DNA from 4 places in the Streptomyces sp. NPDC033229 genome. Region 1 is predicted to be linked to each of the others. Evidence: riboswitches for the same ligand, from Rfam matches in the RefSeq annotation. Region 1 holds a riboswitch; each other region holds the start of a gene.
What was found. A riboswitch is a leader RNA that binds a small molecule or an ion and turns the genes downstream of it on or off. The one in region 1 is predicted to bind cyclic di-AMP.
Positions count from the first base shown of each region.

Region 1 (7,172 bases):
GGACGACCGCTTCCTCTACGAGGTGTACGCCCGGGAGGAGGCGCTGGACCAGGCCGAGCGCCGGGTGCACGAGCGCATCGGCGGCGGCATCGGCCCCGGCACCGAGGCGGAGGAGCTGCCCGCCTGGCTGGCGGAGGAGCTGCTGCTCGCGATGGGGCCGACCCGCCCCCACCGGGAGTACGTCTGCGACGCCTCACCCGACCACGCCCGCCGCCTGCTGCGCCGCGCGGAGAACGCGGACGGGCCCGGCGAGGTGGTGCGCGAGCTGCTCCAGGGGGCGCTCGGACACCACATCGCGCTGATCACCAAGCCGCGCCGACGGGGTGCGGGGCGGGACGCGACGTGGTGCCGCTTCTACGAGCACGCGTTTCTGCTGGAGGGCGGCGGCGAGGTCAGCCTCTGGGAGCTGGAGCACAATCTGACGGCCGACGGCCGGCTGGTGTGCGAGGTCTACCTCGACGAGGCGGAGGCCGAGGTGGCGGCGGACCGGCACGCCCGCGCGCAGGGCGTGGAGCTGTAGCCGGGCGGCCCACGGCGGGACCCCGGAGAACCCGGGGCGGCGGTGGGGGTTACGGGGGGCCGCCTGTGTGTGCTATGGTCTTTCAAGTTGCAGTTGTGGTACCCATGAACTCGTGTGCGCCTGACGGTTTTGTAACCGAAGGCGCATTTTTGTTTTTTGCCGGTCTATTCCGGTATGGGGCCCATCCCATTAAGGAGATAGACATGGCTACTGGCACCGTGAAGTGGTTCAACGCTGAAAAGGGCTTCGGCTTCATCGAGCAGGACGGCGGCGGCCCGGACGTCTTCGCCCACTACTCGAACATCGCCTCCTCCGGCTTCCGTGAGCTGCTCGAGGGCCAGAAGGTTTCCTTCGACGTCACGCAGGGCCAGAAGGGCCTGCAGGCCGAGAACATCGTCGCTGCCTGACGATCGGATGCCCGCCCGGTCGATTGAGTCATTGACAGGCCTTTCGGCCCGATGACTCGACCGGGTATCGCATAGAGCATTAACGCAATGGGGCCCGCACCACTGGGTGCGGGCCCCATTGTTGCCCCCGCACCAGCGCGCCCAGGCTTTTCCGCCGCCGTCCGTCCCGGACGGCCTCGCGATGCGAAGTCCTTGATCTCGGGCGTGCCACCCCATTGAGGGAAGGTCCCCGAATGACCCGCTCAGCCCGCCCTGCCCGCTCGTCCTCCGCCGACGGCGGCACCGCCCGCCCGTCGCGCGCGCGTGGCCCGCAGTCCTCCCGTGGCGGTCAGCCCCGTGGCGGCCAGTCCAAGGGCCGCAAGCCCGCCGCCGCTCCCCTCCAGGGCGAGTTCGAGATGCCGGTCAGCACGACCCCCGCGCTGCCGCCCGTCGAGACCTTCGACGCGCTCGACATGCCGAACGGCCTGCTCGCCACGCTGACCCGCGAAGGCGTCACCGAGCCGTTCCCGATCCAGGCCGCGACGCTGCCCAACGCGCTCGCCGGCCGCGACGTCCTCGGCCGTGGCCGCACGGGCTCCGGCAAGACCCTGGCCTTCGGCCTGGCGCTGCTCGCCCGTACCGCGGGCCGCCGAGCGGAGCCCAAGCGCCCGCTCGCCATGGTCCTCGTCCCCACCCGTGAGCTGGCCCAGCAGGTCACCGACTCGCTCAGCCCGTACGCGACCGCCGTGAACCTGCGGATCGCCACGGTCGTCGGCGGCATGTCCATCGGCCGCCAGGCGCAGACCCTCGCGCGCGGCGCCGAGGTGCTCGTCGCGACCCCCGGCCGCCTCGCGGACCTCATCCAGCGCGGTGACGCCAAGCTCGGCGACGTGCGGATCACGGTCCTGGACGAGGCCGACCAGATGGCCGACATGGGCTTCCTGCCGCAGGTCACCAAGCTGCTCGACCAGGTCGACCCGGACGGCCAGCGCATGCTGTTCTCCGCGACCCTCGACCGCAACGTCGACCGGCTCGTCCGTCGCTTCCTCACCGACCCGGTGACGCACTCCGTCGACGCCTCCGTCGGCGCGGTCTCCACGATGGACCACCACCTGTTCCACGTGACGGACCAGGACAAGAAGGACTCCGTCACCCGGGTCGCCGCCCGCGCCGGGCGCGTGATCATGTTCGTGGACACCAAGCGCGGCGCCGACCGCCTGGTGAAGAAGCTGCTGTCCGAGGGTGTCCGGGCCGCCGCGCTGCACGGTGGCAAGAGCCAGCCGCAGCGCAACCGCACGCTGGACCAGTTCCGCACCGACCAGGTCACCGCCCTCGTCGCGACGAACGTCGCCGCGCGCGGCATCCACATCGACGGTCTCGACCTCGTCGTGAACATCGACCCGCCGACCGACCACAAGGACTACCTGCACCGCGGCGGCCGTACCGCGCGCGCCGGCGAGTCCGGCACGGTCGTCACGTTCGTGCTGCCCGAGCAGCGCCGTGAGATGTCCCGGATGATGACCACGGCCCAGATCACGCCGAACGTCATCAAGACGTACCCGACCGACCCGGAGCTCGCCCGCATCACCGGCGCCCGCGAGCCCAGCGGCGTCCCGGTCGTCATCACGCCCCCGGCCCCGGCCCAGCCGCAGGGCACCGGCAAGTCGTCCAGCTCGCGCGGCAGCCGCGGTGGCCGCGGCCGTACCCGCACGGACGCCTCCGGCTCCGCCACGGGCGGCTCGGGCAACAGCGGCAGCCGTCCGTTCCGTGGCTTCGGCAACGGCACGGAGGGCTCCCGCCGCTCCGGCACCCGCCCGGGCAACGCGGTCGGCCGCGGCCGTCGCAGCGGTGGCGGCGGCACGGGCGGCGGTGGCCGTCGCCCGTCCGCGGCGTGACGCGTACGGAGTGACCTGACGGTCGTCAACACGGTCTTCAACGCCGGACGGGCTGGTTTTGGCTGAGCTCAGCCAAAACCAGCCCGTCCGGCCGTTTGAGGACGCGCCCGCAGGGTGCTCGCCGCCGCAGGCGGCCAGGACGGCCCGCGGCCGAAGATCCGCCGGACAGGCGAGCGGCGCTCGCCGCCGCAGGCGGGGGCCCGCAGCCCCCAGGCGTATCCGGGCCCCGCCCCGCCCACCAACGGCGCAGCCCCACTCGCCCGCGCGAGCGTCGCACGCGAGGCTGAGGGGATACGCGCGGGACGGCCGGTCAGGAGAGCACGGTGGGGAAGCGAGGCGAGCCCGGGTCGGCTTCGACACGCGACCCGGCACGTGAACCGGCCTGCGGCCCGGCCCGAGGCCCGGCTTCGAACCCCCCGTGGAACCCGCCGCCGCGGAACAGCGGGGAGTCCCACTGGACCACGGCCCGCCGCGCAGCGAGATGGTTCCCGGCCCTCCTGATCGTCGGCGGCGCCGCCTTCGACTACTTCACCCCGCCCCGCTTCACCTACGCCCCCTTCTTCTGCTCCGCCCCCCTCATCGCGGCGGCCCTGCTGTCCCTGCGCGCCACCGCGGCGACCGCCCTGGCGGCCGTGGGAGCGGCCATCACCCTCGCGGTCTACCACCGGGTACACGACACGGCCGAGTCCGCGACCGAGGTCACCACGGTCATGGCCGTCTCGCTCCTCGCCCTCGGCCTCAACCGCATCGTGCGCCACGGTGACCAGCAGCTTGCCTCCGTGCGCGGCATCGCCGAGGCCGCCCAGCGCGCGGTCCTGCCGACGCCGCCGGCCCGCATCGCCGGGCTGCGTGTCGCCGCGCGCTACGTGGCGGCCCAGGCCGACGCCCGGATCGGCGGCGACCTCTACGCCGTCCAGGACACCCCGCACGGCGTGCGCGTCATCGTCGGCGACGTACGCGGCAAGGGCCTGGGCGCGGTGGAGGCCGTCGCGGTGGTGATCGGCGCCTTCCGGGAGGCCGCCGAGCAGGAGCGCACGCTGGAGGCGCTCGCCGCACGGCTGGAGCACGCGTTGCGGCGGGAGGGCAGACGGCGCGCCAACCTGGATCAGGCCGAGGGCTTCACCACCGCCGTGCTGGCGGAAGTGCCGCCCGGGGCGAACACGCTGCGCCTGGTGAACCGCGGCCACCCGCCCCCGCTGCTGCTGCACGCCGACGGGCGGGTGGCCGAGATGTATCCGGAGGTGCCCGCGCTGCCGCTCGGCATGGGGGACCTGGGCGGGTGGCCGGACCGGGCGGAGGAGCGGGAGTTCCCGGCGGGTTCGACGTTGCTGCTGTTCACCGACGGGGTGACGGAGGCCCGGGACGCGGACGGCGTCTTCTACGTCCCGCAGGAGCGGCTGCGCGGCAGGCAGTTCCGGAGCCCGGACGCGCTTGTTGACCTACTCGCCGCGGACGTGGCGCAGCACTCGGGCGGGCACACGGCCGATGACATGGCCCTGCTGGCGATCCGGCGCGGTGACGGCCTCCACCACCCCGTGGCCGCCGCGCGGGGCACCCTCACCGCGACCGTGACGTCCACGCGGACACACGTTTCCTCGCACGCGTCTCCTGCCGTTCCTCCCACCACTTCTCCCGTCGCTTCTCCTGGCGACCGTAATCGATCTTGAATCGGTGCGCGCCGCGGATATCGACTGACGGTCGATCAACTCCGTGGTGTTCCGGTAGCGCGCAGTAACTCGCCTCCTGTGAAGCCCGCGTGTCCTGTGAAGTAGGCCCCGAAAGCCGGTGGGTTCGGGCGTTCAGCTTGGAATCCGCCAGCCATGTCTATTAACGTTCGATAACGCAGCGCGGTCGTCACAGCCGCCGCAAGAGGCGGCACCGTGCGCCTTCGCCGAATCCCGCGGGCACAGCACCACCTGCACCACCAGCGACAACCGGGAACCGGGGAACCACCAAACTTGGGGTGAATCGGGCCGTACTCCGGCCCGTAGGAGACCTTCCTGTTCCGAACCCGTCAGCTAACCCGGTAGGCGAGAAGGAAGGAAAGGAGTCGCCCTCGTGGCGTCCAACAAGCCTGCCCTCGGCGATGGTCCGTACGAGTCGTACGGCCCGTACGGGTCCTACGAGCAGCCGGAGCCGTCCGAGCTGTACGGGACCTACGCGCCGGAGCCTTCGATCGTGCCCGCGTACATGACTCCCCTGACACCCGCGGCCGAGCCCGCCGTTGCCGTGGAACCCACCGTGACCCCCATGGCCGCCGCCGAGCCGGCCGGGGAGCCCGGGGACGTGTGGAACCCCACCGCGGAGTCCGTCGCCCCCATCCGTGGCAGACACCGCGTCGTCAAGCAGCGCGGCGGCACGATGGCCCGCAGCGGTGCGGTCCTCGGCGTCGGCGTGATCGCGGCGGTCGGCGCGGGCGGCATGGCGACCGCCCAGGACCGCCCGGCGGCGCCGATATCCGTGCCCGACGTGGCCCAGAACATCCCCGGCTTCGGTGCGCTGCTGGCGGATGACGACCACAAGAAGACGGACTCCGCTTCCGGCTCCGCCGCGGCGCAGGCACCCGGCGCCGATCAGCCGCTGACCCAGGCGGGACTGTCCGCCGAGGAGGCGGCCCGGGGCACGTCCGACGCCGGCGAGGCGCTGCGCGCCCGCATCCTCCAGCAGGCCGAGCACCAGCAGAACCTCGGTGACGAGGAAGCCCGCGAGGCCGAGGCGAAGAAGGCCGCCGAGGCCCACCGGAAGGCGGCGGCCGAGAAGGCGGAGCAGGCCGCGGCCGAGAAGGAGAAGGCGGAAGCCGAGGCGGCGGCCGAGGCGAAGAAGGCGGAAGCGGAAAAGGCGGCCGAGAAGGCCGCCGAGAAGTCTTCGAACGAATCTTCTGACGAATCTTCGAGCGAATCCGGCAGTGACGGCGGGTCGGAGTCCTCGGACGGTGGCAGCGGCCACAGCTCGGGCTCGTACTCCCTCCCCGTCGGCTCGTACACGCTGACCGCGGGCTTCGGCCAGGCCGGCGACATGTGGTCCGCGAACCACACCGGCGCGGACTTCGCCGCCCCGACCGGTACCCCGGTCAAGGCGGTCGGCGGCGGAACGATCACCAGTGCGGGATGGGCGGGCGCGTACGGCTACCGCGTCGTGCTGACGCTGAACGACGGCACCCAGATCTGGTACTGCCACCTGTCCTCGATGGTGGTCACCTCGGGCCAGGTCTCGGCGGGCGACGTGATCGGCCGCGTCGGCGCGACCGGCAACGTCACGGGCCCCCACCTGCACCTGGAGACCCGGCCCGGCGGCGGTTCGCCGGTCGACCCGCTGTCGTGGCTGCGCGGCCGAGGCCTGCAGCCTTAAGGGGCCGAGGCCCGCATCCGTAAGGGCTGGATGCGGTTCGTAAGGGGCGAAGGCGGGAAAGAGCTCGTACGAACGTAGAAGCCCTACGCCTGCTGCCCAGTCCCGTACGACGTCGATAATCGGTCCCGATAACCACACCTTTGCCGCGAATGCTTCAGGTTCGAGTGGGAACTCGGGGTGTGTGACGAATGCGACGATCACCACCTCCGTGCCTGCCCGCCTCGACCGGCTGCCCTGGTCCCGGTGGCACTGGACGGTGGTGATCGGCCTCGGCACCGTCTGGATCCTGGACGGTCTGGAGGTGACGGTCGTCGGCAATATCGCCGGCCGTCTCTCCGAGAAGGGCAGCGGCCTGTCCATCACCTCCGGGCAGGTCACGGGCCTGGCGGCGGCGCTGTACGTCGCGGGTGCCTGCGTCGGTGCGCTCTTCTTCGGCCGGCTCACCGACCTCTTCGGCCGCAAGAAGCTCTTCATGATCACGCTCGCCGTCTATCTGGCGGCGACCGCGATGACCGCGTTCTCCTTCTCCACGTGGTGGTTCTTCCTCTTCCGCTTCCTGACGGGCTTCGGCATCGGCGGCGAGTACGCGGCCATCAACTCCGCCATCGACGAGCTGATCCCCGCCACCTACCGGGGCCGCGTCGATCTGATCATCAACGGCAGCTTCTGGCTCGGCGCGATCGGCGGCTCGCTGCTGTCCATCCTGATGCTGGACACCAACATCTTCCCGGCCGACCTCGGCTGGCGGATCACCTTCGGCTTCGGCGTCGTCCTGGGGCTGGCCATCCTGCTCGTACGGCGCCATGTGCCCGAGAGCCCACGGTGGCTCTTCATCCATGGACGCGGTGAAGAGGCAGAAGTGCTGGTGGCCTCCATCGAGCAACGCATCGAGATGGAGAAGGGCGAGGTGCTGCCGCCACCCACGCGGCAGATCACGATCCACCAGCGCGAGAGCATCGGCTTCGGCACGATCGCCCGCACGGTCTTCTCCCAGTACCGGCGACGGGCGGTTCTCGGCCTCGC
Region 1 is NZ_JBVIQR010000047.1:30,500-37,671, reverse strand. It holds gene ACZ53N_RS30495 (DUF6227 family protein) at 1-520, shown strand, start outside; gene ACZ53N_RS30490 (cold-shock protein) at 724-927, shown strand; gene ACZ53N_RS30485 (DEAD/DEAH box helicase) at 1,161-2,801, shown strand; gene ACZ53N_RS30480 (PP2C family protein-serine/threonine phosphatase) at 3,125-4,468, shown strand; cyclic di-AMP (ydaO/yuaA leader) riboswitch at 4,681-4,849, shown strand; gene ACZ53N_RS30475 (M23 family metallopeptidase) at 4,860-6,149, shown strand; gene ACZ53N_RS30470 (MFS transporter) at 6,331-7,172, shown strand, end outside.

Region 2 (7,172 bases), on a different contig from region 1:
GCGCGACCATCACCCTTGAGGTCCTCTTCCTCAGCCGGACGGTCGGGCTGCCGGCGGCGGCGGTCGGCTGGGTGCTTGCCGTATCCACGATCGGTGCGATGCTCGGCGCGCTCGTCGTCGGCCGGCTCTCCAAGGCCATCGGCGCGGCCCGGCTCACCTGGCTGTCCCTGCTGGTCACCGCGCCGTTCGGACTGCTGCTGCCGCTCGCGGAGAAGGACTGGCGGATCGGCCTGTTCGTCCTCGGCGCGGTCATCCAGTCGGCGGGCATCACCCTCTACAACATCTGCCAGGTGACGTACCGCCAGACGGAGTGCCCGCCGCACCTGCTCGGCCGGATGACGGCCACGATGCGCTTCCTGGTCTGGGGCGTCCTCCCGCTGAGCGGCCTGCTGGCCGGCGCCCTCGGCGAACTCATCGGCGTCCGGGAGACGCTGTGGATCTTCGCGGCCGGACTGGTGCTCGCCCCGCTGGTGCTGCTGTGCTCACCGCTGCGCACGATGCGTGATTTCAAGACGACTCCGCTCTCCTCGGAGCCCGTGAAAGCGGCATGAGGGAGCGTGATCGAGCTGATCCACGTCACGAGCGTGCCCGGCTTCGAGGTGGCCGCCCAGTCCGTCGGCGTCATCGGTGACGACGGCGGGAGGGCGGCACGTGGCACCGCTCCACGGCGGGATCCCATGAGTACGCCCTGGCCAAGGACGGTTACGTGGTCCGGCTCAGCGCGGCCCGCGACGCTGTGAGCCGCGACGTCCTGCGCGGCGCCGCCGAGGCCGCCCACCTGGCGAACGACCAGGAACTGGACGCGGTGCTCCCGCCGCTGCGCGAGCGGGGCGGCGTGCGGCCGGACGAGCGGGGCGACATGTGGCCGGGCCGTGAGGTGCCCGACAACCGCCCGCCCGCCGGCTCGGGCGGCTGAGGCCGGCCCGCCACGGCAGTGGCCCGAACCCTTCGGAGACCGACGGGCTCGGGCCACTGCCGTACGTACGCCCCGGGAAGCCGCGCTACCGCTGCGGCGTGAACCTCACGGGCAGGCCGATCAGTCCGCGCAGCGCCATGCTGGGCCGCCAGGCGAGGTGGGCGGGGTCGATGTCGAAGGCGAGGTCCGGGCAGCGCTCCAGCAGCGCCTTGAGGGCGATGGCCGCCTCCATCCGGGCGAGCGGGGCGCCGATGCAGTGGTGGACGCCGTGGCCGAAGGCGAGGTGCCCGCGGGCCTCGCGGCGGATGTCGAAGCGGTCGGGCTCGGGGAAGTGCCGGGGGTCACGGGCCGCCGCGGCGAGCACGACGATCACCGGTTCCCTGGCGGGGATGGTGGTGCCGCCGATCTCCACCGGCTCGGCGGTGTAGCGGAAGGCGCACCGCTCCACCGGGCAGTCGTAGCGGAGCATCTCCTCGATCGCGCCGTCGAGCAGGGACCAGTCGGCGCGCAGCGCCGCCAGCTGGTCGGGGTGGCGCAGCAGCTCGTGGACGCCGCTGGAGATGAGGTTGACGGTGGTCTCGTGGCCGGCGACGAGCAGGACGAAGGCCATGCCCAGCAGTTCGTCGGGTGAGAGCCGGTCGCCGTCGTCGTCCGTGGCGGTGGTCAGGGCGCTGAGGAGATCGTCGCCGGGCGCATGCCGCTTGGCCTCGATGAGCGAGACGAAGTAGGCGGTCATCGCCTGGGCGGCGGCGCCGGCGGCTTCCGGGCTGCTGGGCAGCACGACCTCGTTGGACCACTCGCGGAAGGCGGGGCGGTCACCGACGGGCACGCCGAGCAGTTCGCAGATGACCGTCAGGGGCAGCGGCAGCGCGAAGGATTCCACGAGGTCGGCGCGGCCGAGCGGCAGCATCGCGTCCAGGAGCTCGTCGGTCCACCGCGCGATGCGGGGGCGCAGCGCCTCGATGCGGCGCGGGGTGAACTCCTTGGCGACGAACTTGCGCAGGCGCGTGTGGTGCGGCGGGTCGACCTGGAGCATGTTCAGGCCGATCGCGTAGCCGCCGTCGTCCTCCCAGTCCGGCGAGTAGCGGATGTCGTTGCGCAGCCGGGGGTCCGTCAGGGCGGCCCGGGCCTCGTCGTTGCCGACGATCAGCCATGACTCGCGCCCGTCGGGGGTGCGCACCCGATGGACGGGGCCCCGCTCCCGCAGGCTCGCGTAGAGCGGATACGGGTCCTTGGCGAAGTCCGTGCCGACGGGCGTGAGGTCCTCGAGAGTTGGCGTGGACACAAGCGTTCCCTTCGTCGTCCGGGAGCATGACCGGAGCTCAAATGGGGATTACCCCCCACTTGATGGGCCGACCCTAGCATCAAATGGGGGGTTGTCCACACTTCGAGGGGTGCGGGGAGGAGTCGTCGTCATCGCGCGCGAACGCGCGGGGCCCTGATCGCTCATCACTCGTCGATCCGACGGGTTCGCACGCAATGCGGAGGCTGTTATTCAGTCACCGGGCGGCATGGCCCACGGAACCGGCGGACGCGCGCCGGGCCGCTCTGTCGACGCCCTGCGGGGGTCGGCCGCGACCGCCGGTAACTCCCTTGATATCCAGTCGATTTCACGCTCGGCCCGACGCTGATTTCCGCTGCATGAGGGCTGTTGACAGGGGTTCGGGCGGGGTGAAATCGGCCTCCGGTTCCTTGAGTCGACGCGAAGTGAACAAGTTCACAGAAGGCTGTTTGGGCTCTGGTTTTGAGTGGTTGATGATGCAGGATCTTTGCTCGAACACAAGAACCCGTCACAGAGGCGGGCGACCCGGGCGGACGCCGAGTCCTGCCGCCGTCCGGGTGCAGATTCAGATCAAGGATCGGCAGGAGCGGGAGACCCAAGCACGACGAACCACGATGGCAGTGGTTCTTGGGGTGAAGCCACGTATGTGGCCGGGCAACTTTGTCAGCCCGAACCCGACAGGTCACCTTTCGTAGGCGGATGACGAAGGGCTTTGGCATGTCTGCGTTCCCTGGCATACCCGCACTCCTTTCCCGGGCCGGAACCGCATCGGTTCTGACCGCAGCCACCGTCACCGCGTCGATGCTGATCCCGTCACTGGCAACCGACGCACAGGCGGCGACTCCGGGAACGAAGGCGCTGCAGATCGCGGCCTCCAAGAAGGGGTCGCCGTATCAGTACGGCGCCACCGGTCCGAACCGTTTCGACTGCTCGGGCCTGACGCTGTACGCCTTCAAGAAGGCGGGTAAGGCACTGCCGCGCACCGCGGCTTCGCAGTACAACAAGACCAGGCATCTTTCGTCCGGCTCACGTCAGCCGGGCGACCTGGTGTTCTTCCACTCGGGCAGCAACGTCTACCACGTGGGGATCTACGCCGGGAAGAATCAGATCTGGCACTCTCCGAAGCCGGGCAAGTCCGTGCGGCTGGAGAAGATCTGGACGAACAGTGTCTGGTACGGCCGCGTCAAGTAGCCCTTGAGGCTGTGCAAAAGCCCGCCCGGACGCTCTTGTGGGGGCATGTCCGGGCGGGCTGACGGCCGCGGAGGCACCGCTGCGCGCAGCACGCTACCAGCCCGAATCCGAAACGCCCGGGCGCCCGTCACCCCATTGGCCGCTCCCGAAGGCGCGCCCCGCGTGCGCGCGTAATTGCCCGCCCTGTCTCCCGGTGGGCCGGGGTCGTTTGACGGTTGCCTTTCGATGTCGCCGCCCATGATCCGGCTGGCTCAAATGAGTGAATGTCCGGAACTTCTTAAATCGACCGGAGTTACTCAGGTCGCTTCCTTGTGAGGGGCGCTAATCGATCGAAAGGCATGGACGTGCTCAAGAAGGTACTCGCCACGACCGCGATGACGGTTTCCGCGGTCGGCGCCATCACCGCTCCCGCGATGGCGATCGGCAACGACAACAACGACGTCGCCAATGGCAACGCTGCGAAGACCGGTTACGGCAACACCAAGACCGGCGGCGAGCAAAGCCCGCAGATGAGCCTGATCCAGGGCACGCTCAACAAGCCGTGCCTCGGCATCGGCAAGATCGGCCTCCAGTCCCTCATCGCGCTGATCAACATCGGTGTCCAGGACATCCCGATCCTCACGTCGCAGCAGCAGCAGCAGTGCACCGACAACTCCACGATCAGCGACGGGGACGACCAGCTGTCGCACATCCTGGACGAGATTCCGATCCTGTCGGGCAACGGTTCCGGGAACAGCGTGCACGACGGGCACTGACGGCCAGGAGCCTTTGGTGTTCATCCCCCTGCTCCGGGTACGCGGGATCCGGAGCAGGGGGATTCTCGTATGCCGACGCAATTGATCACCTTGTCCAACGGGCGGATTATCACGGGGGCTCGGGGTCCGCAGCGAGGAATGGGCCCGGAAGAGGATCACCCCGGATTCACCTCTTGTTGATGTACTGTCAACTCTGCGCTTTTATGGTCCGGGAGACCAGGCCTCGCCGCCGGTCGGTGATGAGGCACCCCCCAACTCCCCTGGAGTGACCGTGGAACGTCGCACCTTCCTGCGTGCGGCCGTCGTCGGCACCTCGGCCGCCGCGCTCGGCGGCTCACTGTGGAGCGCCGCCTACGCGAGCCCGGCCCAGCCGGGCGCCGGCCCCTACGGACCGCTCGGCGCCGCCGACGGCAACGGACTCCGGCTGCCGAAGGGCTTCACGGCCCGGGTCGTCGCCCGGTCCGGACGACAGGTCTCCGGCACCTCCTACACCTGGCACAACGCCCCGGACGGCGGCGCCTGTTACGCCGACGGCGCCGGCTGGATCTACGTCTCCAACTCGGAGATCAACCCCTCCGGAGGAGCGAGCGCGCTGCGCTTCGATGCCGCCGGGACCGTCGTCGCGGCGTACCGCGTGCTCTCCGGCACCCGCCAGAACTGCGCGGGCGGCAGGATACCGTGGAACACCTGGCTGTCCTGCGAGGAGGTCGACCGCGGTTACGTCTACGAGACCGACCCGTGGGGCAAGAAGGCGGCGGTGCGACGGGACGCGATGGGCCGCTTCAAGCACGAAGCGGCCGCCGCCGACCCCGTCCGCAAGGCGGTCTACCTGACCGAGGACGTCCCCGACGGTTGCTTCTACCGTTTCACGCCCACCACCTGGGGAGACCTCTCGGCCGGGAAGCTCGAGGTGCTCAGAATGGGCTCGGGGACCTCGGGACCCGTCACCTGGGGGGCCGTCCCCGACCCGTCGGGCGCCCGCACGGCCACCCGCGATCAGGTCTCCGGGGCCAAGCGCTTCAACGGCGGCGAAGGCTGCTACTACGCCGACGACACCTGCTGGTTCACCACCAAGGGCGACAACCGCGTCTGGCAGTACAACGCGGCGGCCGGAACCATCGAACTCGCCTACGACGACTCGCTGGTGAGCGGCAGCGCACCGCTCACCGGCGTGGACAACGTCACCGGCACGCCCTCCGGCGACCTCTTCGTCGCCGAGGACGGCGGCACCATGGACATCTGCCTCATCACCCCGGACGACGTCGTCACCCCCTTCCTGCGGATCGACGGCCAGCCCGGCTCCGAGATCACCGGGCCGGCCTTCTCGCCGGACGGCAGGCGGCTGTACTTCTCCAGCCAGCGCGGAACCACGGGAAGCTCCTCGGGCGGCATCACCTACGAGGTGACGGGCCCCTTCCGCGCCTAAAGGCTGGTGCAGAACGGACAAGCGTGGTGACTCACCCGATCCGGGGGGTGCGTCGCGGCTGGGAACGATCACTGCGCGGGGTGGGCGAGGAACCCCCGCGGTGCAGTGGGGCGGGGTTTGCGGAGCGGTGGGAAAGACACGGACCCCCGGGCCACGCGGGCCGGCTCAGGGGGTCAGCCCGTGCTCGCGGCACGCCTGGTTCCACCGCTCGGCGGCTTCCTTCGTCCGCAGTCTGCTGCGGCGCGCCTCCGCCGCGTGCAGCCGGTGGTACGCCGGGAACATCTGCCGTACGCGCAGGGACAGTTGGAGGTCGGCGGGGATGATCCTGCGCAGCACGTAGAAGGGGGCGGGCGCGGTGAAGTAGCGGGGCTCGGGGTGCCGGGGATCGTCGGGCTCGGCGGGGTCCTCGTGGAAGAGCGCCGCCGTGCACCCCCGCGCGTACACCGCGGGCAGCACCGCGCGGTGCGCGGCGGCCACCACCGGCAGCAGCGGGGCGGGCGGCCCGGGGAAGGCCACGACCAGCCCCGGGTGTTCGGTCGATTCCCGCTGGGAGGCCCGGTCGAACCACGCCAGGTAGCCGACGAGCGCCCGGGCCACCGCGCGCGGTGCCGTGTGCCCGGCCACCCGCAGCTCCGCGTAGTGCATGACGCCGGCCCGCAACGCGCCGCGGACGAACGGGCAGATGGCGTTCGAAGGGCCCGCGCGCCCGATGGAGTCGCCGATGTAGTCGCGCAGATAGGGGCGGAAGACCGCGCCGAGCTCGGTACCACCGTCACCGCCGTCGTCACCGTCGACGTCGTGGAAGACGACGGGAGTGGGCCGTATCAGCTCGCCGCGCCGCACCGCGCCGGGGTCCGGCGCGAAGGACTCCTCGGCGGGTGGCTCGGGGTCCGGCTCAGGGGACACGGGCACCATCCTCCTCGGCCTCCTCGGAGGCTCCCCCCACCACGGGGGAATCGACCGCCACGCTCGTGGGCGGCGTACGCAGGGACCGGACACAGAACCAGGCGGCCGACGCGCCGAACAGTGTCGTACCGGCGGCCGCGGTGGTCCACACCCCTGGGACGTCCGCGAGGCCGATGCCGAGCCCGCCCATCACATACAGGCCGAGGCCGGTGGCGAGGGAGTTGAACAACCCGCCCGCGGACAGCATGGTGGCGCGCGACCGGGCGGGCACCCGCTCGTTGAGAGCGGCCTTGAGGCCGGGCATGCACAGACCGCCCGCCATCACGAAGCCGATGTACAGCGGGACGCCGACCCAGCCGGAGGTCGCGAGGGCCGAGCCGGCGAGGAAGAGCCCGGCGGCCACGGCGGCCAGCACGATGATCCGGGCCCGCGCGCCCGGGTCGTGACGCACCTTCCGGGCGACGACCTCCAGCAGCGGGATCTGCAACAGGTCGCCGGTGCACCGGGCCGCGGCCAGGGCGATCAGGGAGCCACCGGTGAGGATGTCGAAGTGGACGGTCCACTGCACGCCCGGCAGCCCCCGGAAGAGGCACAGCGCGGCCGCGCACACCAACAGGCCGGTCAGGACGCGGTCGGTGCCCAGCGCCCGGCGGCAGGCCCGCAGGGCCTCCAGCGAGGCGGCGGCCAGCTCGCGGC
Region 2 is NZ_JBVIQR010000006.1:81,983-89,154, forward strand. It holds gene ACZ53N_RS07800 (MFS transporter) at 1-551, shown strand, start outside; gene ACZ53N_RS07805 (hypothetical protein) at 707-916, shown strand; gene ACZ53N_RS07810 (cytochrome P450 family protein) at 1,002-2,201, opposite strand; cyclic di-AMP (ydaO/yuaA leader) riboswitch at 2,747-2,911, shown strand; gene ACZ53N_RS07815 (C40 family peptidase) at 2,916-3,389, shown strand; gene ACZ53N_RS07820 (rodlin) at 3,734-4,144, shown strand; gene ACZ53N_RS07825 (alkaline phosphatase PhoX) at 4,416-5,570, shown strand; gene ACZ53N_RS07830 (DUF6875 domain-containing protein) at 5,736-6,476, opposite strand; gene ACZ53N_RS07835 (MFS transporter) at 6,466-7,172, opposite strand, start outside.
Region 2: it holds a riboswitch for cyclic di-AMP, as region 1 does, so the genes downstream of both, ACZ53N_RS07815 (C40 family peptidase) here and ACZ53N_RS30475 (M23 family metallopeptidase) in region 1, are expected to answer to the same signal.

Region 3 (7,172 bases), on a different contig from region 1:
CCAGCCGGGTCTCCTCGGGCTTGCCGAGCAGCTCGGTCAACTCCGCGTAGGCCCTGCGCAGTTCTCCTTCGCCGCCCAGGTCGAGCCGGACGCCACCGAGGTCGGCGCGGTGGCGCAGGTGCGGGGCGGTGGGCTTGAGGGCCACGGGGAACCCGAGCCGGTGTGCCGCGCGGACGGCGCCGTCGGGGTCGGGCGCGGCCAGGGCGGGCAGCACGGCGATCCCGTACCGGGCGAGCAGCCGCTGGGTGTCGGCGGCGGACAGGGTGACGGCCCGGGCGCCGCCGGGCGGCGAGGAGGCCGCGCCGTGGGCGGTCAGCAGCACGTCGATGTCGGCGGCCGCCCCGGCCTCGTCGATGTCGTCGTACTCGGGCACCCGGCCGGGCTCCGCGAGCTGCCGCCGCCAGCGCGCGTAACGCGCGGCCTCGGCCAGCGCCCGTACGGCGCGCTCGGCCGCGGGGTAGGCGGGTATCCGCACGGCGGGCGCGCTGCCGGCGGCGCCGGGCGACCGCTGCGGGTCGCCGGCGGGCACCGTCGGCTCGGCCGCCAGCGCCTCGGCGAGGCCCTCGATCTCCAGGTGGACGACGGTGACGGGCTTGGCGGCCGGGCAGTCGGCCACCGCTTCGCGCAGGGCGGTCGCGAGGTCGGCGGCGGAGGCGTCGCCCACCCAGGGGATCGCGGTGACCACCACCGCGTCGCTCCCGCCGTCCGCCAGGGCCTCGGCGAGGGCCGCCCGGAAATCGGCGGGCCCCGCGGCCGTGGTGAGGTCGCGCGGGGGCAGCGGGCGCAGGCCCTCCGTGAGACAGGCGTCATAGGTGAGGAGGGCGAGCGACTCGGAATTGCCGAGGATGGCCACGCGCGGACCCGCGGGCAGCGGCTGGGAGGCGAGGAGCAATCCGGCGTCGGCGAGCTCGGTGACCGTGTCGACGCGTATCACGCCCGCCTGCCGCAGCAGGTCGGAGACGGTGGCGTCGGGGATGCGGGTGGTGGGGACGGCGTGCCCGGTGGGGGCCGCGCCGCCGTGGCGGGCGCCCTTCACGACGACGACCGGCTTACGGGCCGCGGTGCGCTTGGCGAGGCGGGTGAACTTCCGGGGATTGCCGATCGATTCCAGATACATGAGGGCGACGTCGGTGTCCGGGTCGTCGTGCCAGTACTGGAGGAAGTCGTTGCCGGAGACGTCGGCGCGGTTTCCCGCGGAGACGAAGGTCGAGACGCCGACCAGTCCGGCGGCGCGCCGGTGCAGCCCGGAGAGCAGGGCGATGCCGATCGCGCCGGACTGGCTGAACAGCCCGAGCCGCCCGGCCGCGGGCAGCTCGGGCGACAGGGAGGCGTTGAGCCGGACGCCCTCGGCGGTGTTGATGAGGCCGAAGGCGTTGGGGCCGACGATGCGCATGCCGTACGAGCGGGCCTGGCGGACCAGTTCGCGCTGGCGGGCGCGGCCGTCGGGGCCGCTCTCGGCGTATCCGGCGGAGAGGACGACAAGGCCCTGCACGCCGTGCTCGCCGCACTCGGCGACGACGGACGGCACCGCGGCGGCGGGCACGGCGACGACGGCGAGGTCGACGGGGTCGGTGATGTCGAGGACCGAGCGGTGGGCGGGAACGCCCTCGGGTTCGAGGACGGAAAGCCCCTCGGGAAAGGCCTGGTTGACCGCGTGCGCGCGTCCCGTGAAGCCGCCCGCCAGGACATTGCGCAGGACGGTGCGGCCCATGCCGCCCGCCTCGCGGCCCGTGCCGATGACGGCGACGGAGCCGGGGGCGAGGAGGCGCTGGACGGAGCGGGCCTCGGCGCGCTGCTCGCGGGCCCGCTGGACGGCGAGCGACCGGTCGGTGGGCTCGAGGTCCAGCTCCAGGCGGACGACGCCGTCCTCGAAGCTGCGCTTCTGGGTGTAGCCCGCGTCCGTGAACACCTTGATCATCTTGGTGTTGGCGGGCAGCACCTCGGCGGCGAAGCGCCGGATGGCGCGCTCGCGGGCGACGGCCGCGATGTGTTCGAGCAGCGCGGAGGCGACACCACGGCCCTGGTGGGCGTCCTGGACGAGGAAGGCGACCTCGGCCTCGTCGGCGGGAGCGGTGGCGGGCATGCCCCGGGCGTCGATGCGGTCGTAGCGGACGGTGGCGATGAACTCGCCCCCGACGGTGGCGGCCAGGCCCACCCGGTCGACGTAGTCGTGGTGGGTGAATCGGTGCACGTCCCGGTCGGAGAGCCGGGGGTAGGGGGCGAAGAAGCGGTAGTACTTCGACTCGTCCGAGACCTGTTCGTAGAAGCTGACCAGGCGGCCCGCGTCGTCGGCGGTGATGGGGCGGACCTGGGCGGTGCCGCCGTCGCGCAGCACGACGTCGGCTTCCCAGTGGGTCGGGTACGCGTGCTCGGACGGCGTCTGCATGGGGCCAGCGTACGGCCGGGGACCGACAACGGTCCCGGCTCACCCCCGGTGGCGCGGGCAGGGTGGGGCCGTTGTCGCCCGGGAGGCGTCGGGGCGTCGTGCGGGAGGCGTCCGGGCGATGTCGGGGGTGTCGTGCGAGGTGTCGGTGCGAGGTGTCGTGGGGAGCACCACACCGGAGCACCGCCGCCCCCGTGAGACACTGGTCTAGACAACCAATAGCGACTTGAAGGGCAACACCATGGTTGAGCGCCGCGTCAACGTCGGCTGGGCCGAGGGCCTGCACGCCCGCCCCGCGTCGATCTTCGTCCGTGCGGCGACGGCCGCCGGCGTCCCCGTGACGATCGCCAAGGCCGACGGCAGCCCCGTCAACGCCGCGTCGATGCTGGCCGTGCTGGGCCTGGGCGCCCAGGGCGGCGAGGAGATCGTCCTCGCCACCGAGGCGGAAGGTGCCGAGGCCGCGCTCGACCGTCTGGCCAAGCTGGTCGCCGAGGGGCTCGAGGAGCTTCCGGAGACCGTCTGATGCACCGCGCTTCGCGCGCGGCGGGGCCGCGGCGGCCGATCGGGGTCGTCGCGGCCCCGCTCTTTTGTTGTGCGGCCCCGTTTGTTCTGCGCGGGCACATGAGGCCGTTTCGCGCGGGCACATGAGGCCTGAATTCGCACCGGGAATACCGGCCCCTCACCCCTCGACGGCGCGTTGAAATAGCGCATCCTTGTTAAGAGCGAGCGCTCACCGTGTTTACGGATTGTTTCGGATTTCGCATTCGCCCGGCCCGACCCACGTGCACCGCACGCCGCAGCCGGTATTCACCCGGCGGCCGGCCGGCCCGCGCCTCGGCCAGCGCCCGGGCCCGCTCGGCGTCGCCCCGGGCGACGGCGTCGACGAGAGCCCCGTGGGCGTCCCAGATCTCGACGGGCCGCAGCGGGGTCTCCGGTGCGTAGACCCAGGCGATCTTGAGTCGTAGCTGGGTGAGCAGGGCGGCGAGGCTGGGGCTGCCGGAGGCCTGGGCGAGCGTCTCGTCGAACCAGTCGCCGAGGGGGCACAGTTCCGCCGTACGACCGCCCCGGGCGCGCTCCCGCCCCAGCCTGACCAGCCCGCGCAGCACCTTCAGATGGGCCTCCGTGCGGCGCTGCGCGGCACGTGCGGCGCCGAGCGGCTCCAGCAGGGCGCGGACGTCGAGCAGATCGGCGGCCTCCCGCTCGGTGGGTTCGGCGACACAGGCCCCGGCGTGCCGACGGGTGGTCACGAACCCCTCGGAGGCGAGGGTGCGCAGGGCCTCGCGCACCGGCACCCGGGAGACGCCGTAACGGCGGGCCAGTAACTCCTCGATGAGCCGACTGCCGGGCGGGTGGGCCCCGGAGACGATGTCGTCGCGGATCGCCGCGCAGACGGCGTGCGCGGAAATGCGGCTGCCTTCTCGCACTGCGTCGCCATTGCCGGTCACGTGGGGCCCCGCATCAGTGAACCTCCGCCTTAATCCCCGCGAAACGCGGCTGATTGACGTCTGTTCGGCGACTCTATTGCAATGCCGTGCGATTTCCGATGGGAGCCGGGAATCCATGGCTATTTTTTGGCCAACGCGCCGGTGGATACTCCCGGTCGACGCGCCCGGCCAACACGAAGGCCCCGGCGGGAGCCGGGGCCTTCGTCAAGCGATGTGCGCGGGACTTCCGTCCCGGACGCGTCGATCAGACGCTGACGCCGTGCGCGCGCAGGTAGGCGACGGGGTCGATGTCGGAGCCGTAGTCGGCACCCGTACGGGCCTCGAAGTGCAGGTGCGGGCCGGTGACGTTGCCCGTGGAGCCGGAGATGCCGATCTGCTGCCCCGCGGTGACCGTCTGACCGGCGCTGACGCTGATCGAGGAGAGGTGGCCGTACTGCGTGTAGGTGCCGTCGTTGTGCTTGATGACGACGTTGTTGCCGTACGCGCCGCCCCAGCCGGCCTCGACGACGGTGCCGGCGCCCACGGACTGCACCGTGGTGCCCTCGGCGGCGTGGAAGTCGACGCCGGTGTGGCTGCCGGAGGACCACAGGCCGCTGGAGGCCTTGTACGAGGTGGAGACGTAACTGCCGTCGATCGGGGAGACGTAGGCGTTGAGGCGCTTGCGCTCCTCGTCGCGGGCGACGCGCTCCTTCTCGGCACGCTCGGCCTCGGCCTTGCGCTTGGCCTCGTCCGCACGCTGCTTGGCGTCCGCGGCCTTCTGCTTCGCGTCGGCCTCCGCCTTCAGCCGCGCCTCGGCCTCGTAGGCGGCACTCTGCTGGGTGTCGGCCTGGGCGTCGATCCGGTCGGCGGTCTCGTCACCCATGACGACGGCCTGGGTGAGGCCCGTGTCCTGGACGCGCGGGGCGTCGTCGGTGGCGGCGAGCGCGGGAGCGGCGAAGCCCGCGACCACACCGGTGGCGGTGAGCGTGGCGATGCCCGCCACGTTCGCGCTGACGCGGACGGCGCGGCTCGGACGACGATGCTTGCCGGTGGCACCTATGAACGCCATGGGTGTGTGGCCATTCCTTTCCTTCCTTCTCGCCTACCGGGTTAGCTGACGGGTTCGGAGCAGGAAGGTCTCCTACGGTTCCCTCCGGAAAGGGACCCGATTCACCCCAGGGACTGTGGGTCCCCGGCTCCCCTGGCTCGCGCCATTGGGGACTCGGCGATGACTGACCGGTGCCGCGGATGCGACTCACATCTGACGGTCAGCCGGACTGACGCTAATCGGGGTGCGTTTCGATCGACAAACAGAACTGAGGTTTTGTGGCGTACACCACACGCCAGACATGCAACCTCTCCTTCAAAACGGACATAAGGGAGGCACGCGAGTCCCGTTGACCTCGCGTGCCTCCCTTATGCGCTTATCTACGGACCAGTTGGCCGCACCACGCGGACGCCGCCGGGTGCCGTCGACCGCGAACCGGCCACGAACCGGCCACGACTGTCCGCGACCGGTCGCTGCTCCGACGTGCCGTCAGCCCTGGACGACCGTCACCGCTCCGATGCCCAGCGCCTTGACCGGCTCCAGGATCTCCGCGGCGTCACCGACGAGGACCGTCACGAGGCGGTCGGCCGGGAACGCGCTCACGACGGCCGCGGTGGCCTCCACGGTCCCCGTCTCCGCGAGGCGCTCGTACAGCCGCGCCTGGAAGTCATCCGGGAGGTACTGCTCGACCTGGTCGGCGAGCGTGCCCGCGACGGCGGCGGCCGTCTCGTACTTGAGCGGGGCGACGCCCACGAGGTTCTGCACGGCGACGTCGCGCTCGGCGTCGGTCAGCCCCTCGGCGGCCAGGGTGCGCAGCACGGTCCACAGGTCGGCCAGCGCCGGGCCGGTGGACGCGGTGTCCACGGAGCCGCTGATGGCGAGCATCGCGGCGCCGGTGCCGTCGGGCGCCGAGCGGAGCACCTGGCCGAAGGAGCGCACGCCGTAGGTGTAGCCCTTCTCCTCGCGCAGGACGCGGTCCAGGCGGGAGGTGAGGGTGCCACCGAGGCAGTACGTGCCGAGCACCTGGGCGGGCCAGACGCGGTCGTGCCGGTCGCCGCCGATCCGGCCGATGAGGAGCTGGGTCTGCACCGCGCCGGGGCGGTCGACGATCACGACGCGGCCGGAGTCGTCCGCGGTGATCGGCGGTACGGGCCGAGGTTCGGCGGCGGAGCCGGTCCACGCGCCGAGGGACTCGGCCAGCGCCTTGTCGAGGTCGACGTCGGTGAAGTCGCCGACGACCACGGCGGTCGCCGTGGCGGGGCGGACGTGCGCCTCGTAGAAGGCGCGGACGGCGGCGGCGTCGATGCGCTCGACGGTCTCCTCGGTGCCCTGGCGGGGGCGGGACATCCGGGACTCCACGGGGAAGAGCTCCTTGGAGAGCGCCACGGCGGCCCGGCGGGCCGGGTTGGCCAGCTCGTGCGGGATCTCGTCCAGCCGGTTGCGGACGAGGCGCTCGACCTCGCCGTCGGGGAACGCGGGGGCGCGCAGGGCGTCGGCGAGCAGGCCGAGCGCCTTGTGCAGCCGGGAGGCCGGGACCTCCAGGGAGACCCGGACGCCGGGGTGGTCGGCGTGCGCGTCGAGGGTGGCCCCGCAGCGCTCCAGCTCGGCCGTGAACTCCTCGGCGGTGTGCTTGTCGGTGCCCTCGGTCAGGGCGCGCGCCATGATCGTGGCGACACCGTCGAGCCCCTGCGGCTCGGCGTCCAGGGGGGCCGCGAGGTTGATCTCGACGGCGACGACCTGCTGGCCGGGGCGGTGGCAGCGCAGCACGGTGAGGCCGTTGGACAGCTCACCGCGCTCGGGGGCCGGGAAGGCCCACGGGGTGGCCTCGCCGGGCTGCGGCCGGGGGTGGAACTCCATCGAAGGGCCTGCGGTCTGCGTGCTGCTCGCGGGTGCGGCGTCGCTCACTGGGCCGTCTCGCTTTCCGTTGCGTTTCCTGCGTTCTCGTCGGCCTCGGGGGCGGTCGGCTCGTACACCAGCACGGCGCGGTTGTCGGGGCGCAGCCGGGCCGCGGCGACCTCCCGCACCTCCTCGGCGGTGATGTCCAGGACCCGGTCGACCGCGCTGAGGGCGAGCTGCGGGTCACCGAACAGGACCGCGTAGCGGCACAGTTCGTCCGCGCGGCCGCTGACCGTGGCGAGCCGGTCCAGCCACTCGCGCTCCAGCTGGGCCTGGGCGCGCTCCATCTCCTCCGGGGTCGGCCCCTCGGCGGCGAAGCGGGCCAGCTCCTCGTCGACGGCGGACTCGATGTCGGGGACCTCGACGCCGCCGGACGTCTTGACGTCCAGCCAGCCGAGCGAGGGGGCGCCGGCGAGCCGCA
Region 3 is NZ_JBVIQR010000001.1:103,608-110,779, reverse strand. It holds gene ACZ53N_RS00435 (bifunctional acetate--CoA ligase family protein/GNAT family N-acetyltransferase) at 1-2,386, opposite strand, end outside; gene ACZ53N_RS00430 (HPr family phosphocarrier protein) at 2,625-2,906, shown strand; gene ACZ53N_RS00425 (GntR family transcriptional regulator) at 3,100-3,807, opposite strand; gene ACZ53N_RS00420 (M23 family metallopeptidase) at 4,073-4,876, opposite strand; cyclic di-AMP (ydaO/yuaA leader) riboswitch at 4,892-5,045, opposite strand; gene ACZ53N_RS00415 (M16 family metallopeptidase) at 5,345-6,712, opposite strand; gene ACZ53N_RS00410 (M16 family metallopeptidase) at 6,757-7,172, opposite strand, start outside.
Region 3: it holds a riboswitch for cyclic di-AMP, as region 1 does, so the genes downstream of both, ACZ53N_RS00420 (M23 family metallopeptidase) here and ACZ53N_RS30475 (M23 family metallopeptidase) in region 1, are expected to answer to the same signal.

Region 4 (7,172 bases), on a different contig from region 1:
GTCACCCGTTACGCCGACGCCCGCCAGGCCCTCGCCGACCAGCGGCTGTCGAAGAACCCGGCGCACCACTCGGAGTCCGCGCACGGCAAGGGCAAGGTCGGCATTCCCGGCGAGCGCAGCGCGAACCTGATGACGCATCTGCTCAACATCGACCCGCCGGACCACACCCGGCTGCGCCGGCTGGTGTCGAAGGCCTTCACCCCGCGCCGCGTCGCCGAGTTCGCCCCGCGCGTGCAGGAGCTCACCGACCAGCTCATCGACGCCTTCATCGACAAGGGCGAGGCGGACCTGATCCACGAGTTCGCCTTCCCGCTGCCCATCTACGCGATCTGCGATCTGCTCGGCGTGCCCCGCGAGGACCAGGACGACTTCCGCGACTGGGCGGGCATGATGATCCGCCACGGCGGCGGGCCGCGCGGCGGGGTGGCCCGGTCGGTGAAGAAGATGCGCGGCTATCTCGCCGAGCTGATCCACCGCAAGCGGGAGGAACTGGGAGAAGGCGGGGACGACGACCTCATCTCCGGCCTCATCCGCGCCAGCGACCACGGCGAGCACCTCACGGAGAACGAGGCCGCCGCGATGGCCTTCATCCTGCTGTTCGCCGGCTTCGAGACCACCGTGAACCTCATCGGCAACGGCGTCTACGCCCTGCTGCGCAACCCCGGCGAGCGCGAGCGCCTGCAACGCGCCCTGGACGGGGGCGACGAGAGCCTGCTCGCCACCGGCGTGGAGGAACTGCTGCGCTACGACGGGCCGGTGGAGCTCGCGACCTGGCGGTTCGCGACCGAGCCGATCACCCTGGGCGGACAGCGCATCGCCGCCGGTGACCCCGTGCTCGTCGTGCTCGCGGCGGCCGACCGCGACCCCGAGCGGTTCGCCGAGCCGGACACCCTCGACCTGTCCCGGCGTGACAATCAGCACCTCGGGTACGGGCACGGCATCCACTACTGCCTGGGCGCGCCGCTCGCCCGGCTGGAGGGGCAGGCAGCGCTCGCGACGCTGCTGCGCCGCCTGCCGGATCTGCGACTCGCCGCCGATCCGGAGGAGTTGAGGTGGCGCGGCGGGCTGATTATGCGTGGTCTACGCACGCTTCCGGTGGAATTCACTCCGCGTATCAGATGACCATACGTCAACTCACGTGACCTTCGCGTGACCTCCGCTACACCGGCTTGTGACTCCTGTGGTCCGTCGCTATGTTCGACCACCATCAACTGAGCCGCCAACGAGAGGCCAACGCATGCGCTCCGGCAACGGTAGACACCGCAGACCCCGTCAGGTACCGGCAATCGTGGTCGCGGCGGGGGTGACGGGCGCGTCCCTCGCCATGCCGCTGCTCGCCGCCACCGGCGCGAACGCCGCCGAGGCCGAGACGTGGGACAAGGTCGCCCGATGTGAGAGCGGAGGCGTCTGGAGCTCCAACGCAGGCAACGGCTTCTTCGGCGGTCTGCAGATGACGCAGGAGATGTGGCAGCAGAACGGCGGCACGGACTACGCGCCGCGCCCCGACCTCGCCAGCCGCTCGCAGCAGATCGCCGTCGCGGAGCAGATCCTCGCGAGCCGCGGCCCGGACGCCTGGCCGAGCTGCGCGGTGTCCTCGGGGCTCGCGAAGGGCGGCAAGGCGCCGGAGGTCAACCCCGGCAGTACGCACACCCCCGAGCCGGAGGCGCCCGCCAAGCCCGCGCCGACGCGCAACACCCCTTCGACGCCGTCGACCCCCTCTCCCGACTCCTCAAAGAAGCCCGACTCCTCGACGAAGCCCTCTCCCTCCGAGAAGCCGTCCTCGCCCTCCTCTTCGCCGTCCCCCTCGTCTCCCGACTCCTCTTCCTCGCCGTCCGCGCCCACGGGGACCGGCAAGCCCACCGAGCCGGTGCCCGGCGATTCCACGCAGCCCACGGACGGTTCCTCAGAGGGCGGCAAGCACCGCAAGCCCTCCACGGACGACCCCACCGAGATCCCCTCGACCACGCCCGGCACCCCCTCGGGCTCCTCCGGCACGCCGACGCCCGACGGCACGGATGGCCCGAACGGCACGGACGGCACGGGCGCGGGCAAGGACCACGCCGGGACGCCGCGTTCGGACGACGGCCGCGCCTCGCGGGACGGCGGCGCGCGTACGGAGCAGCCGGGTACCGACGATTACACGGTGCGCCCCGGTGACAACCTGTCAGTCATCGCGGAGGAGCACTCCGTCGAGGGCGGCTGGTCCTCCCTCTATCAGGACAACAAGAAGGTGGTAGGGGCCGATCCGGACCTGATCCAGCCTGGTCAGAAGCTCGAGGTCAAGAAGAAAGCCGGGAAATAGAGCAGACTTCGGGGGGAATGTCCGTTCCAGTCGAAAGTGAGACATGGGTCTCGTTGACTTTTGGTCGGAAGGCGGTCGTCCGGAGTTTGTTCACGGTCTCTCACCTGCGGAAACGAGGTGTTCCCGTGGGTAACAAGAGGCAACTGTGGCTGGAATCAGGGGTTTGAACCCGTACGCCAGCTGTGTCTAACGTCGTCACCGCTCGCCACCGCGAGCACCACGGCCGCCACGCCGAATCCTGCCGGCGGCCGGAGGGGTCGTCGCGAAAGCGCCGTAGGCAGGAGCGGGGGAACCAAGGTAGGCGCCGGAACGGTCCAGCCGATCACATGATCGACAGGGGCGGGACGGCTTGGGGTGAAGCCGAGTGTGCACCGCACACCAGGCCGGGCAACTCACAGCCCGAACCCGACAGCTCACCTCGTAGGCGTCGGTGAGGAAACCGACTTATGTCCAAGGGCAAGCACCGCCGTCCGTCCAAGGCCGTTCGTATCGTCACGCTCGCCGGCGTCGCCGGTGTCGCCGTGGCCGCGCCCCTGATGGCCGCGACCTCCGCCAGCGCCGCCTCCGTCGACACCTGGGACGCCGTCGCGCAGTGCGAGTCCGGTGGCAACTGGTCCATCAACACCGGCAACGGCTACTACGGCGGCCTGCAGTTCTCGCAGTCCTCCTGGAACGCCGCCGGCGGCCAGGCCTACGCCGACCGCGCCGACCACGCCACCAAGAGCCAGCAGATCGCCGTCGCCGAGAAGCTGCTCGCCATGCAGGGCCCGGGTGCCTGGGGCTGCGCCGGCGCGGGCGGTCTGACCGCCGGTGGCCCGAAGGCCGACGTCGACACCTCCGGCTCCTCCTCCTCGCGCGGCACCTCCACCAAGTCGCACGCGGACCGCAGCGAGCGCCAGGCCCCGCAGCAGACCGCCCCGAAGGCCGCCCCGCAGCTCCAGTCCGACGACGAGGACGACGCTCCGGCCCCGGCCCCGAAGCAGACCGCGCCCAAGGCCACCCCGAAGTCCTTCAAGAAGGGCGACGGCGAGTACGAGGTCAAGGCCGGCGACACCCTTGCCAAGATCGCCGAGGCCAAGAAGGTCAAGGGCGGCTGGCAGAAGCTGCACGAGCTCAACAAGGACATCGTCGAGAACGCCGACCTGATCTTCGTGGGCCAGCAGCTGCACCTCAGCTGATCCGGCGGGCCGGCCACCGCGCCGCGCCACCGGTGTTCACAGCGGACCGCCCCGCTCCGACGCGCCTTCCCCCCGGGGCGCGCCGGGGCGGGGCTCCGCCGTTTCCGGCGACGCGGCCCTGACGGCTCCCGTGTCCGCGTTCTCCGCTCGGCGAACACATCGGCTATTCGTCCGATGATCTCGGCATTTGTGCGGTTTTTCGGCTCGCCAGGTGGTCCACCGGCGGGGGGAACCCCCGGAGCCCGTTAGGCTCGGGGGCAGAACTCCAGACACACACGAAGGAGACGCACGTGCCGTCTATCGACGTCGTCGTAGCTCGCGAGATCCTCGACTCGCGAGGCAACCCCACGGTCGAGGTCGAGGTCGGCCTCGACGACGGCTCCACGGGCCGTGCGGCCGTGCCGTCCGGCGCCTCCACCGGCGCCTTCGAGGCCATCGAGCTCCGCGACGGTGACAAGAACCGCTACATGGGCAAGGGCGTCGAGAAGGCCGTCCTCGCCGTCATCGAGCAGATCGGCCCGGAGCTCGTCGGCTACGACGCCACCGAGCAGCGCCTGATCGACCAGGCCATGTTCGACCTGGACGCCACCGACAACAAGGGCTCGCTCGGCGCCAACGCCATCCTCGGCGTCTCCCTCGCCGTCGCGCACGCCGCCTCCGAGGCGTCCGACCTGCCGCTCTTCCGCTACCTCGGCGGCCCGAACGCGCACCTGCTGCCCGTTCCGATGATGAACATCCTCAACGGTGGGTCGCACGCCGACTCCAACGTGGACATCCAGGAGTTCATGATCGCGCCGATCGGCGCGGAGTCCTTCTCCGAGGCGCTGCGCTGGGGCACCGAGGTCTACCACACCCTCAAGGCCGTCCTGAAGCGCAAGGGCCTGTCCACCGGCCTCGGCGACGAGGGCGGCTTCGCCCCGAACCTCGGCTCCAACCGCGAGGCCCTCGACCTCATCCTCGAGGCCATCAAGGAGGCCGGTTACACCCCCGGCCAGGACGTCGCGCTCGCGCTCGACGTCGCCGCGTCCGAGTTCTTCAAGGACGGCTCGTACGAGTTCGAGGGCAAGTCCCGCTCGGCCGCCGAGATGACGGACTACTACGCGGAGCTCGTCGCCGCGTACCCGCTGGTCTCCATCGAGGACCCGCTGTTCGAGGACGACTGGGACGGCTGGAAGACCCTCACCGAGCGTCTCGGCGACAAGGTGCAGATCGTCGGTGACGACCTGTTCGTCACCAACCCCGAGCGCCTCGGCCGCGGCATCGAGGAGGGCGCCGCCAACGCCCTGCTGGTCAAGGTCAACCAGATCGGTTCGCTGACCGAGACCCTCGACGCCGTCGAGCTGGCCCAGCGCAACGGCTTCAAGTGCATGATGTCCCACCGCTCCGGCGAGACCGAGGACGTCACCATCGCCGACCTGGCCGTCGCCACCAACTGCGGCCAGATCAAGACCGGCGCCCCGGCCCGCTCCGAGCGCGTCGCCAAGTACAACCAGCTGCTGCGCATCGAGGAGATCCTCGACGACGCCGCGGTCTACGCCGGCCGCAGCGCCTTCCCGCGCTTCAAGGGCTGACATACCCGCTGTGAACGGGCGCTGAACGGCCCCGGCCGAAAACCCTCCCGGGACAGACGGCAGCCTCACTACGTCCTCGGCCACGGTCCCGTACCGTGGCCGAGGACGTACGTTCGTTCAGAGACCACGGGGAGGCGACGTGGCGGCGGAACGGTTGCCCACCGCGACCAGGCTCAAGGCGCTCGGCACGGTGCTCGTACAGGGCCCGACGGCCCGGGGCGGCCGGGTCTACCGCGCGCGGCCGCCCCGCCGCAGCCGGCTCACCGGCCGCGCCGCGCTCCTCGCGCTCGTCGTCTGCTCCCTGGTCGTCGCGCTGGCCTACCCCATGCGCCAGTGGGTCACCCAGCGCTCGGACATCGCCGATCAGCGGCGTCAGTCCGAGCGCGCCCGCGAACAGGTCAAACGGCTGCAGGAGCAGAAGGCGCGGCTGGAGGACCCGGCGTACGTGGAGCAGCAGGCGCGCGAGCACCTGCACTACGTACGCCCCGGCGAGACCGGCTACAGCGTGGTGGACGGCAGCGGGCCCGCCAAGCGCCGCACGGACCAGGGCGCGGCCAACCGCCCCTGGTACAGCAACCTCTGGGACGGCGTGGACGCCACGGACTCCCCGTAAGGGCCCTTTCGGGCCTGCCCCCGACCATTCGAGAACACCGAGTACGAGCGAGTACGAGCGACACATGGACACCCCTCCTCCGAAGACCGAGCCCACCGAGCCGACCGACGCGGACATCGCGGCGTTCAAGGAGCAGCTGGGCCGCCCGCCGCGCGGCCTGCGGGCCATCGCGCACCGCTGCCCCTGCGGCAACCCCGACGTCGTCGAGACGCAGCCGCGTCTGGAGGACGGCACGCCGTTCCCGACGCTGTACTACCTGACCTGCCCGCGCGCCGCCTCCGCGATCGGCACGCTGGAGGCGGACGGCGTCATGAAGGACATGACCGCCCGGCTGCAGAGCGACCCGGAGCTGGCCGACGCCTACCGCGCCGCGCACGAGGACTACATCACCCGCCGCGACGCCATCGAGGTGCTTGAGGGCTTCCCGAGCGCCGGCGGCATGCCGGACCGGGTCAAGTGCCTGCACGTGCTCGTCGGCCACTCCCTCGCGGCGGGCCCCGGTGTGAACCCGCTGGGCGACGAGGCCATCGCGATGCTCCCCGAGTGGTGGGCCAAGGGCCCCTGCGTGAGCCCGTGCGACAGCGACGGGACGTGCGACGCCGACGCGAAGGCGTGAGCCCCGCCCGGCAGCAGACCCCCGGGCGCGCCGCCCGGGGAGCGGAACCAACCCTTCAGGAGTGCGCATGACTCGCGTCGCGGCCATCGACTGCGGCACCAACTCCATCCGGCTCCTCGTCGCGGACGCCGACCCGGCGACCGGCGAACTCAAGGACCTCGACCGGCGGATGACGATCGTCCGGCTCGGCCAGGGCGTGGACCGCACGGGCCGGCTCGCCCCCGAGGCACTGGAGCGCACCTTCGCCGCCTGCCGGGAGTACGCCGAGGTCATCAAGGAGCACGGCGCGAGCCGGCTGCGTTTCGTGGCGACGTCCGCCTCCCGGGACGCGGAGAACCGCGAGGACTTCGTGCGCGGCGTGCTGGACATCCTGGGCGTCGAGCCCGAGGTGATCAGCGGTGACCAGGAGGCGGAGTTCTCCTTCACCGGCGCCACCAAGGAACTGACGGGCCGCGACGACCTGGCGAAGCCGTACCTGGTGGTGGACATCGGCGGCGGCTCGACGGAGTTCGTCGTCGGCGAGGAGCACGTACGCGCGGCGCGCAGCGTGGACGTCGGCTGCGTCCGGATGACCGAGCGTCACCTGGTCGCCGACGGCGTCGTCACCGACCCGCCGACATTCGGGCAGCTGTCGGCCATAAAGGCCGACATCGAGGCCGCCCTGGACCAGGCCGAGCAGAGCGTCCCCCTCACCGAGGCCCGCACCCTGGTCGGCCTGGCCGGCTCGGTCACCACGGTCGCGGCCATCGCGCTCGGCCTGCCGGAGTACGACTCGTCCGCGATCCACCACGCGCGGATCTCCCTGGACCAGGTCCAGGAGGTCACCGGCATGCTGCTCTCCTCGACCCACGAGCAGCGCGCGGCGATCCCGGTGATACACCCGGGCCGCGTG
Region 4 is NZ_JBVIQR010000004.1:299,040-306,211, reverse strand. It holds gene ACZ53N_RS06320 (cytochrome P450 family protein) at 1-1,122, shown strand, start outside; gene ACZ53N_RS06315 (transglycosylase family protein) at 1,289-2,302, shown strand; cyclic di-AMP (ydaO/yuaA leader) riboswitch at 2,562-2,744, shown strand; gene ACZ53N_RS06310 (transglycosylase family protein) at 2,749-3,480, shown strand; gene eno (phosphopyruvate hydratase) at 3,771-5,051, shown strand; gene ACZ53N_RS06300 (FtsB family cell division protein) at 5,191-5,664, shown strand; gene ACZ53N_RS06295 (DUF501 domain-containing protein) at 5,729-6,280, shown strand; gene ACZ53N_RS06290 (Ppx/GppA phosphatase family protein) at 6,348-7,172, shown strand, end outside.
Region 4: it holds a riboswitch for cyclic di-AMP, as region 1 does, so the genes downstream of both, ACZ53N_RS06310 (transglycosylase family protein) here and ACZ53N_RS30475 (M23 family metallopeptidase) in region 1, are expected to answer to the same signal.